Regions from separate parts of the Methylobacillus flagellatus KT genome, predicted to be linked through region 2. Evidence: riboswitches for the same ligand, from Rfam matches in the RefSeq annotation. Region 2 holds a riboswitch; the other holds the start of a gene.
What was found. A riboswitch is a leader RNA that binds a small molecule or an ion and turns the genes downstream of it on or off. The one in region 2 is predicted to bind cobalamin.
Positions count from the first base shown of each region.

Region 1 (5,495 bases), 1.2 Mb from region 2:
TTCAGGTTGCTGATGAAAATATGCTTTTCATGCTCAGGCAGGCCCTGGTAATCGATGCGGTCCTGCGACACGTCCACCTCCTCCGGACGCCAGAAGAAGGAAAGCTGCTTTTCGATCAGCTTCTCGAACACCGGGTATTTCTGCTGGTCGTAACGCGCCACGTTGACCGGCTGACCGAAGAACATCGGCTCTTTCAGTTGCTCGTTGTCGACCTTGGAAAAAATGCTATATGCCATGATTCGTCTCTATACCCTTCAATCAGGCAGCAAAGCTGCTGCCCATTCCATTGCCCTGACTGGGGTTCGCCCCTAGATCTTGCACGCGCCGCTTTCGCAGCCATCATCCCCGGCCTCGGCGCCGCCTTCGCTCGCGCCGTCGCGAGTGTTGTGATAGTACAGGGTCTTGATGCCGAGCTTATAGGCCTGCAGCAGGTCCTTGAGCAATTGCTTCATCGGCACCTTGCCGCCTTCGAAGCGCTTGGGGTCATAATTGGTATTGGATGAAATCGACTGGTCGACGAATTTCTGCATGATACCCACCAGCTTGAGATAGCCGTCGTTGTTGGGCAAAGACCACAGCAATTGGTACTGGTTGCGCAGGCGCTCGATCTCGGGCACCACCTGGCGCAGGATACCGTCCTTGGACTGCTTGACTGACACCAGGCCACGCGGCGGCTCGATGCCGTTGGTAGCGTTGGCGATCTGGCTGGAAGTCTCGGAAGGCATCAGCGCGGTCAGGGTGGAGTTGCGCAATCCGTGTGCGACGATGTCTTTGCGCAGCTGCTCCCAGTCCAGTTGCAGTGCTTCCTGGCAGACGGCATCGAGGTCCTTCTTGTAGGTGTCGATGGGCAGGATGCCTTGCGAATAAGTGGTTTCATTGAATGCGCCGCACGGGCCGAACTCGCGCGCGAGCTGCACCGAGGCTTTCAACAGGTAGTACTGGATTGCCTCAAAGGTGCGGTGGGTCAGCCCCAGCGCCGCATCATCGGTGTAACCGGTGCCATTCTTGGCGAGGTAATAGGCGTAATTGATGACGCCCACGCCCAGCGAGCGGCGCTTCTGGGTAGCGTTGAACGCGGCCTTGACCGGATAATCCTGGTAATCCAGCAAGGCATCCAGCGCACGCACCACCAGGTCGGCCAACCCTTCCAGTTCATCCAGGCTTTCCAGCGCCCCCAGGTTGAACGCCGACAAAGTGCACAATGCAATCTCGCCGTTCTCATCATTGATGTCATTGAGCGGTCGCGTCGGTAGCGCAATCTCCATACACAGGTTGGATTGGCGTACCGGTGCCAGTCTGGGATTGAACGGACTGTGCGTGTTGCAATGGTCGACGTTCTGGATATAGATACGCCCCGTCCCTGCACGCTCCTGCATCAGGAGCGAAAACAAATCCACCGCAGGCACGATGCGCTTGCGCAAGCTGTCGTTCGCCTCGTACTGCGTGTATAGGCGCTCGAACTCATCCTGGTCGGCAAAGAAAGCGTCATACAGGCCAGGCACGTCATGCGGTGAGAACAGCGTGATGTTGCCGCCCTTGATCAGGCGCTGGTACAGCAGGCGATTGATCTGTACACCGTAATCGAGGTGGCGCACACGGTTCTCCTCGACGCCACGATTGTTCTTGAGCACCAGCAGCGACTCGACCTCCAGGTGCCACAACGGGTAGAACAAGGTTGCAGCGCCGCCGCGCACGCCGCCCTGTGAGCAGGACTTCACTGCCGCCTGGAACAGCTTGTAGAACGGCAGGCAGCCGGTATGCTGCGCCTCCCCGCCCCGGATCTCGCTGCCCAGCGCACGGATGCGGCCAGCATTGACACCGATGCCGGCACGTTGCGATACATATTTCACGATGGCGCTGGTCGTGGCGTTGATGCTGTCCAAGCTATCATCGCACTCGATCAGCACACAGGAACTGAACTGGCGCGTCGGCGTGCGCACGCCGGACATGATGGGCGTGGGCAGTGAAATCTTGAAGGTGGACACCGCATCGTAGAAGCGCTTGATGTATTCCAGGCGCGTCTTGCCCTCGTACCTGGCGAATAGGCACATCGCCACCAGCATGTAGAGAAATTGCGGGCTTTCGTAGATTTTCTTGGTCACCCGGTTCTGCACCAGGTATTTGCCTTCCAGCTGCTTCACCGCAGCATAGGAAAAATTCATGTCCCGCCAGTGGTCGAGATGATCGTTCAGCGCGTCGAACTCCTCACGGCTGTAATCCTGCAGAATATGCTTGTCGTACTTGCCCATCTCGGTCAGCTTGGTGACGTGATCGAACAAATGCGGCGGTTCGAACTGACCATAGGCGATCTTGCGCAAATGGAAAATCGACAGGCGCGCAGCCAGGTACTGGTAGTCGGGCGTTTCCTCGGAAATCAGGTCAGCGGCGGACTTGATGATGGTTTCATGGATGACGTCGGTGCGAATCCCGTCATAGAACTGGATATGCGACTTCAGCTCGACCTGCGATACCGATACATTGTCCAGCCCCTGCGCCGCCCAATCGATCACGCGATGGATCTTGTCCAGGTTGATCGGTTCCTGGCGGCCATCGCGCTTGGTGGCTTTCATGGATTCGTACTGTGTCATCTTAGGCTCCCAGTCAGGAAGCAGGGTTTCCTCATGAGCGGACATGAATTGCCCAAGGCAATCAAGCAACAATCATGAAACAGCATGACAGGTAAGGCGCCGACGCATCAGCGATACCCTATCCAGCCGAGGACACCCCGCCTCAAACGTTATGAAAATGATCTACGGCAGGTTTCCTGGCTCCCAGGTCCACGCGGACAGCCTGTCTTCCCGGGCCTCAAACTTCCAGGCCCAGTGACCTTCTATTTGGCTTGCCGCTCACTGGTCACAGTTGCGGGGGCAGCTGCGGCTTGACAGGATATTCCCTTGACCGCATTCCCTGTTTCCGGCTGGATCGAACAATCGCCGGACACCGTAGATGGTGTGGACTATATCGCAATAAAATGTGTTTGTGTACACCAAAAAACACTATATATTGTTCCAATGAGGTATATGCTGGATTTTTAAGGGTAAATTTTCAGCGAATTTTCAGCCCTCGTTGCGGTCACTCATGGCACACCGCAGCCCCCATCACCAACCAACCTAAAACACCATGACTGCCGAGCAACGCGATGAAACCAGCCTGGAACCCTGAACCACACAGAAGCGATCTTGACGCCATGACAGGATGGCTGTTGCTGGAATTCGGCGCCAACTGGTGCGGATTTTGCCAAGCGATCCAACCCATGCTCGGCAAGGCACTAGCACAATTTCCCGGCCTGCGTCACGAACGCATCGAGGACGGCAGGGGCAAACGGTTGGGACGCAGCTTCAAGGTCAAACTATGGCCTACGTTGGTTCTGCTGCACAATGGCGTCGAAGTCGGGCGGGTGGTGCGTCCTCAGCGCCCAGAAGAGATCTCCCAGCTTCTCACGCAGGCGACCGAATCATGCGCATCCACCAAGCGGTGATTTCTCTAGCCAGTTGCATCATCAATGTAGCGAGCCATGTCGCGAACCTGGCTTCGACGCTGCTGGCCTTCCTCATAGCGTTTCCCCTTGCTGATACTAGTATGGCGTGATCGCGCTGCGGCATCAGCGGCATATGGAGTGGATATAGATTGCCAGGCCCATCAGCCGCGTTTCAGCGAGAGCATCCGTTCATGCCTGCATCGTCATTTTGACCAGCTCGAAGCCCAACCACATCAGGACCAAGCCGACGACGATGCTCGACACGATGTAGGCAGCGGCGATCCCGACAAGCCCTTCCCGCAACAAGACCAATGTTTCCAAGCCGAATGCCGAGAACGTGGTAAACCCGCCGACAAGCCCGGTAAAAAGCAGCACACGCATGTCGGGGGAAATGAACCCCTCTTTTGAGGCCAGCCCGGCCAACATCCCGATGACCAGGCAACCGATGATGTTGACCGTAAAGGTGGGCAAAGGAAACCGCCAGTCCAGGCTATAACGCAAGACCAACCCTGACAGCGTAAAACGGGCGGCGGAGCCGATCGCGCCACCCAGGGCCACGAGCATTACCTGATACATGGACATACCTTTCGAGAAGCAAACCTAAATATGAAAAATTAACTCTTAAGGCAATAATGGCAATCCAAGCTCTTTTAGAAATTCATTATGCTTAGATTTAGCTTGGTAAATTTCCTGTTCTATTGCTTTTAACTGACCAATTACCGCGTTTAAGTCAACCTCCTCCTCTGTAATAGCAGTACTGACATAGCGTGAGATGTTGAGGTTGAAATCGTTCTTTTCGATCTCTTCCATGCTTACCCGCCGCGAGTAGCGCGGCTCTTCCTTGCGGTAGCGGTAGGTGTCGATGATTTTGTCAATGTGCTCCGGCAAGAGCTGGTTCTGCCGTTTCCCCCTCTCGAAGTGCTCGGCAGCGTTGATGAACAACACATCATCCGGTTTCTTGCATTTTTTCAGCACCAGAATGCACACCGGGATGCCGGTGGAGAAGAACAGATTCGCCGGAAGGCCGATCACGGTGTCGATATGCCCATCCTTCAGCAGTTTGGTACGAATGCGAGCCTCGGCACCACCACGGAACAGCACGCCGTGGGGCAATATGATTGCCATCACACCGTCTTGCTTGAGGAAATGGAAGCCATGCAGCAGGAAGGCAAAGTCAGCGGCGGACTTCGGTGCCAGGCCATAATTCTTGAAGCGCACGTCTTCGCCCAGCGCCTCGCTCGGCTCCCAGCGATAGCTGAACGGCGGGTTGGCCACCACCGCGTCGAACTTCGGCATCTTCGCTGGGTTGGTTTCGCGCAACATATCCCACTCGTTGAGCAGGGTATCGCCATGGAAAATCTCGAACTCCGAGTCCTTCACCCCGTGCAGCAGCATGTTCATGCGCGCCAGGTTGTAGGTGGTGATGTTCTTTTCCTGGCCGTAAATCTTACCAATGCCGTGCGGCCCCATCAGGCGGCGCACATTGAGCAGCAAGGAGCCCGAGCCACAGGCAAAGTCGAAGACACTATCCAGATGCGAGCGCTTGCCTGTGGCAGGCTCCTGACTGTCCAGCGTAACGATGGCCGACAAGATGTCTGAAATACGCTGCGGCGTGTAGAACTCGCCAGCCTTTTTGCCAGAGCCTGCTGCAAACTGGCCGATCAGGTACTCGTAAGCATCACCCAGCGTGTCGCTATCGGTAGAGAACTGCCCCAGTCCCTTGGCGATCTCGGCGATGATCTTGCACAGGCGGGCGTTGCGCTCGGTGTAGGTCTTGCCCAGCTTATCCGACGCCAGATTGATCTCCGAGAACAAGCCACGGAAGGTGCTGGCGAAGGATTCCTCCTCGATATACTTGAACCCTTTCTGCAAGGTGTGCAGCAGTTCGTCATCCTGCGTACGCGCCATCTCTGCGATGTTGCCCCACAGGTATTGGGGTTCGATCACGTAATGCACCTTGCGGCGCATCTGCTTCTCGAATTCGGATACGTCGTCCAGATTTTCCTCGTACCACGCT
Region 1 covers NC_007947.1:1,283,939-1,289,433, reverse strand. Annotated here, with positions in the region: gene nrdB (class Ia ribonucleoside-diphosphate reductase subunit beta) at 1-236, opposite strand, end outside; gene nrdA (class 1a ribonucleoside-diphosphate reductase subunit alpha) at 309-2,588, opposite strand; cobalamin riboswitch at 2,737-2,960, opposite strand; gene MFLA_RS06255 (thioredoxin family protein) at 3,140-3,478, shown strand; gene crcB (fluoride efflux transporter CrcB) at 3,668-4,054, opposite strand; gene MFLA_RS06245 (type I restriction-modification system subunit M) at 4,100-5,495, opposite strand, start outside.
Region 1: linked by a shared signal. The riboswitch ahead of nrdA (class 1a ribonucleoside-diphosphate reductase subunit alpha) and the one ahead of MFLA_RS00580 (TonB-dependent receptor) in region 2 are both predicted to bind cobalamin.

Region 2 (5,495 bases):
TACTTTGCGCAAGGTCTTGCGCAGAATATCTTTCCATTTCGGCACATCATACTCCGGGTGCTGGCCGACGAACTCTTCAAGGTAGTACTCGACGAACACCATCACGACCACGTCTTCCAGCACCTGCATCTCGGCATCGGCCAGCGGCGCTTCCTTGCTGACCAAGGCCGCCACGCGCAGTATCGTTTCCTCGTCATATCCAGCCTGCTGCATGATCTCACGCGCCACTTCGGCATGATACTGCTTGAGCTTGCGCCGCCATTGGTGATAGCCCGGTTTGGTCATCGGGTAAGCGTCGCGCGGCAAGGTCCAGCGCTCGATATGCTGGCAACGCGCGGCCAGTTGCAACGCCTCGGAGGCATCCGGGCGGTAGCGCTGCAACATCTCCGTCATGCGTTGGGCATAGGCCAGCTCCTTGGGCACAGCCACGCCGTTGACCAGCGTCTGGTTCGGGTCTTGGGCATTGCGTGCGTCAAAGGCCTGCATTGCCTGGGTAAATGCTGGTCCGAATCGGGCATCGACTTGCATGGCATACCTTCCTGAGTAAATTGAATGTCATTTTACTCGAAACACCCACGGCGCTCGTTTCATTGCCATGCAAAACATGGTGTAATCGCAGGCATTCAACATAAGGCACCATCATGGAATTCACGCTGCGCGACAACTATATCGAACTTTGCAATTTGCTCAAGCTGGTCGGCATTGCCGAATCCGGCGGCCAGGGCAAGACCATGGTGACGGGAGGCCTGGTGCAAGTGGACGGCCAGCCTGAAACACGCAAAACTGCCAAAATCCGCGCGGGACAGGTAGTGGAATGCATGGGGCAGCGCATTGTTGTATTGCCTCATGCATGAGTAACAACCCCATGATTTACATTGACCACTTCTCCCCCCAGTCTTAGAATCCACCTCACTTACGGTTTTCCCCTGCATCATCACGGGGAAATAATAGGGAATCCGGTGAAGACAAGATGTTCGTAATCCGGAACTGCCCCCGCAACTGTAATCGGTGAGTCTGTTTGCCACTCTTGCCACTGGACTTGATCCGGGAAGGCCGCAAGCAAGACGATGACCCGAGAGTCAGGAGACCTGCCGCAAGTGAGCTATGTTGTTCGAGAAGGGCGGGGTGTCCTGAAATCGGCGAATGTTCACCATTTTCCATTCGACATGATTGATGCATTGCAGACTTGGGCGCCATGGGCATCTCAGGTCGAGTTGCCGTTGCCGCGGCTTTTGCATGCCTCCTCTCTGCTCCGACCCTATAGCTGATTTACACATGACAGTTTGTCATGCTGAACAATCCACCAGGGAGCAATCCATGAAAAGCAGCAACCCCATTCTGGCCACTGTCTTGATGGCCGTCTTTTCCAGCGGGGCGCTGGCGGAAGATGCCACGTTGGAGGAAATCCAGGTCAACGCAACATCCGACAAGCCTGGCCTGAACCTGAAAAAACAAAACAATACAGGTAGCCGGCTTGGCCTGACGGCAAAGGAAACGCCTGCCAGCGTTGAAACACTGGATATTCAAACCATTCGCCAACGTGGCGATATCTCTATTCGTGAGGCGGTCACGCGTACGACAGGCATCACCGATATCAGCACGATCGGCAATGGCCAGTCATTCTCTTCTCGCGGCTTTACCGGAAACAACTCGGTTGCCCAGGCCGAAGATGGGGTACGCCTCATGACAGGTGCCGGTACATTGACCTATCCTTCAGATGCATGGGGATATGAACGTATCGAAGTATTGCGAGGTCCAGCCTCAGTATTGTTTGGCGATGGTTCTGCTGGCGGCATCATCAACAGTGTGCGCAAGCAGCCCAGCCGGGATGCTTCCCTGGAGGCATTGGTAGGCGCCGGTTCTTATGGTGCATATCGGGCCGCATTAGGGGGCACTGGCGCCATTGGCGAAATTGGGGCTTTCCGTATTGATGCTTCCGTCCTGGGTGGCAATGGCTATATCAGTCGCGGAGATTACGACAGCAAGAAACTCATGACCTCTTTCTCGTTTGCTCCCACAGACAATCTAAAAATTGGCTTTACCCTGGATCATGCAGAAGACTCGCCAACCGCCAATCTTGGCTCGCCGTTGATCAACGGACATCTATCTCGTTCACTGCGTAGCAGAAATTACAATGTTGCCGACAACAAATTGGATTTTGTCGACTCGCGCGCACGTGCAAAAATTGAATGGGAAATCAGTCCTCAACTCACTTTCAGGAATGAAAGCTATTGGTTCAAGTCTGACCGTGAGTGGCGCAACGCCGAGGCATTCATGTTCCAGCCCGCCACCCATACCGTCAGGCGTAGCAGCTTCACCGCCATTGAGCACGCCCAGAAACAGATTGGGAATCGTGCGGAGTTAATCTCGCAACAAGATTGGTTTGGGCATCAGAATCGATTCTCGGCCGGCTGGGAAATCATGCGTTCGGAATTTCAACATCGCAACATTCATGGTAATAGCAGCGCTACTGACACCATTCCAGCTGCCGGATTCAATCCTGGGCTATTTATTAGCCTGAATCCAGTCACTAGAAATTACGATGGCACTATCCGACAGCAGGCATTTTTTGCTGAAGATGCATTCAGTCTGACAAACCGCTGGAAGCTGATCGCCGGGGTCAGAAAAGAATTTATCCATACCGATAGCGAAGACTTCAGAAATGCCGCCAATGAAGTCCGAGATAACTTCTCACCAGTGACTTGGCGTTTAGGTACCATATTCGATACTTCTGAAAATACGAGCATTTACGGGCAAATCAGCCGAGGCACAGACCCGGTTACCAACCTTCTGGGATTAAACCTGGATAACGCCAGGTTCAGCCTGACGCGATCTCGCCAGGCCGAAATTGGCATCAAGCAGTCACTGGAAAGTATCAAGGGAGAATGGACGCTGGCGCTTTACCATATCGCAAAAGATGACATCATCACACGCGATCCTGTCACGCCATCCACCTCTATCCAGGGAGGCTCGCAATCCTCTCGTGGTATTGAATTCGCAACTACCTTCTATCCCGTCGAACGCTGGAGGGTGGATTTCAATGCCACATTATTGAATGCGCGCTTTGATGAATTGCGCGAAGCGGTTGGCAGTCCAGCATCCTCGGTATCTCGTGCAGGCAACACCCCATTGAACGTCCCCGAAAAGGTCGCGAATGCATGGGTCTACTATCAAGCGCCTGCATGGGAAGCGGGCATAGGGGCGCGTTACGTAGGCAAGCGCTACGCAAACAATGCCAATAATGTTTCGCTTGCTGGCTATACCGTCTACGACGCCAGTGCAGCCTGGCATGTCAACAAACAGATGACACTGCGCGCTAATATCCGTAACCTAACGGACAAATTTTATGCAGCTTTGGCTTATGGCAGTACACAACACATCATCGGCGCACCGCGCCAGTTAGAATTCACCGCAGAATTCCGTTACTAATCCACCCCCCCTGAGTACAACACCATGAAGCTATTCTCCATGCGCAATCTCCACCTCTGGCACCGCTGGCTGGGGATCGCGCTCGGAGTACTGGTGCTGCTCTGGTTCATTTCCGGGGTGGTCATGTTATTTGTCGCCTATCCCAAGCTCACTCCGGAAGAGCGGCTTCCGCGCCTGGAAGCGATCAATACCGGCTTGGCACATGTAGCGCCAGCCCAGGTGGCTAGCATGCTGGGCGGCGAGCCGGACCGACTCCGGCTGACCATGCTCAGTGGTCGGCCGCTTTACCATGCCTTTTACCAGGATCAATGGCATGCCATCTGGGCCGACAATGGGGACAAGCTCAGCGTTGGGTCAGAGATCATTCGCGCATCGGCGCAGGCTTTCCTCCCTGGCGCCTCTATGCGCAATATGGAATTGATCGAGCGTGACCAATGGTCGATCTCCTCATCGCTCAATGTCTATCGGCCCCTGTATCGTGTGACGTTCAGCAGTGGGGATGTGCTGTACTTGTCCAGCCACACGGCCGAGGTCGTGCTGGACACCTCGCGTAGCGAGCGCGCCTGGAACTGGCTGGGCTCCATCATCCACTGGATTTATTTCACGCCACTGCGTTTTGACCATCATCAAGCCTGGCGCCAAGTCGTCATGTGGCTCTCATTTCCCGCCACAGCCATGAGCCTGATCGGCATCTGGCTGGGCATAGACCGTCTGCGCCTTCGCCGTCGCTACAAAGGCGGCCGCATGACGCCCTACCGCGGCTGGGCCAAATGGCACCACATTTCCGGCCTGCTTGCAGGGATACTGTGCGTGACATGGTTGTTCAGCGGCTGGATCTCGATGAAGCCATTCGATATGTTCGCGGGCAGGAAGTTGAGCACGGAAGAATCGCAGCATTGGGCAGGAAGCCCACATGGGCCACTGCCGGCATTGCCAGCAAAGATGGACGCTACGGACAAAATTGGCGAGATCGAATGGATATATTTTGCGGGCACGCCCATCCTGCTCGGCCTTGCACAAAATCGCACCTGGATGCTGGATGCAGAAAGCGGAGCGTCGCTCGCCCCATTCGCAACATCAGCCTTCGCCACACAGGCGTCAGGCATGCTACCGGAAGCAAGGGTCAAGGCTGTCACACGGCTTGAAAATGGCGACAGGTATTACTACGGCAAACGGATGGAAGCGGTGTCCCCGGTCATCCGCATCGACCTGGATGATGCATCTGCGACCAGCTATTACATTGACCCGGCCACTACGCGCATCGTGGTATCACATGACAATCGCAGCCGTACCTATCGCTGGCTGTTTGCAGCATTGCACAGGCTCGACTTCGCACCACTCGACAATGCCGAGATCCCGCGCTGGATCGTCGTCATTCTGTTCTCGATCGGCGGCACCATCCTCACTGCCGCCGGCATGGTCATGGGCTGGCGCCGCCTTACTCGCGCCTAGCGGCGATATTGCGGCAATCACCAGCAACCAATGGCGGATTACCGGAACCCGGCCTCAGTATTACACCGCTGCTGACGCCATTGGAAGCCACACAGGCTTGGAAGCCCACGCGCGTGCTGCGCGGGGTCGCCGTTTCAACCAGCACTTCCCGTTGCTCATCCGATAATGCCAATGCGCCGCTTTCAGACAGCCACTGCTCATAAGAGGGGTAAGCGCCATGCGTTTCGCGGAATAATTCCAGCTTGCCATGCAGCTCCTGGGCAATTCGATCGGTATCCACGGGCCCTCGCTGCTGCAAGGCCAAGGCCTCAAGCACCTCCTCCTGTTGCTGCTGCACTGCCTTGCCCTGGGATACATAATGGGCGCTGAACAGGAACAGCACCAACAGCACCGTGTAGATCAGGTTGATCCCGATGGCCAGGACGGCAAACAAATTACCTTGGCTCACCGTGCGCGACTTGTGCAGGGCGAATATCCCAAGCACCACACCAAGCAGCGGCACGCAGAAAACAGACAACAGCAAAGCGATAATGCCGGGTTTCTTTCCCGGGTCAGGTGTCTTATCGTTTTCTACAGTGTCTTGTACAGATGCCATGACGATCATTCCAGTGGTT
Region 2 covers NC_007947.1:116,904-122,398, reverse strand. Annotated here, with positions in the region: gene MFLA_RS00590 (DUF4202 domain-containing protein) at 1-528, opposite strand, end outside; gene MFLA_RS00585 (RNA-binding S4 domain-containing protein) at 642-854, shown strand; cobalamin riboswitch at 900-1,111, shown strand; gene MFLA_RS00580 (TonB-dependent receptor) at 1,318-3,429, shown strand; gene MFLA_RS00575 (PepSY domain-containing protein) at 3,454-4,881, shown strand; gene MFLA_RS00570 (hypothetical protein) at 4,868-5,476, opposite strand.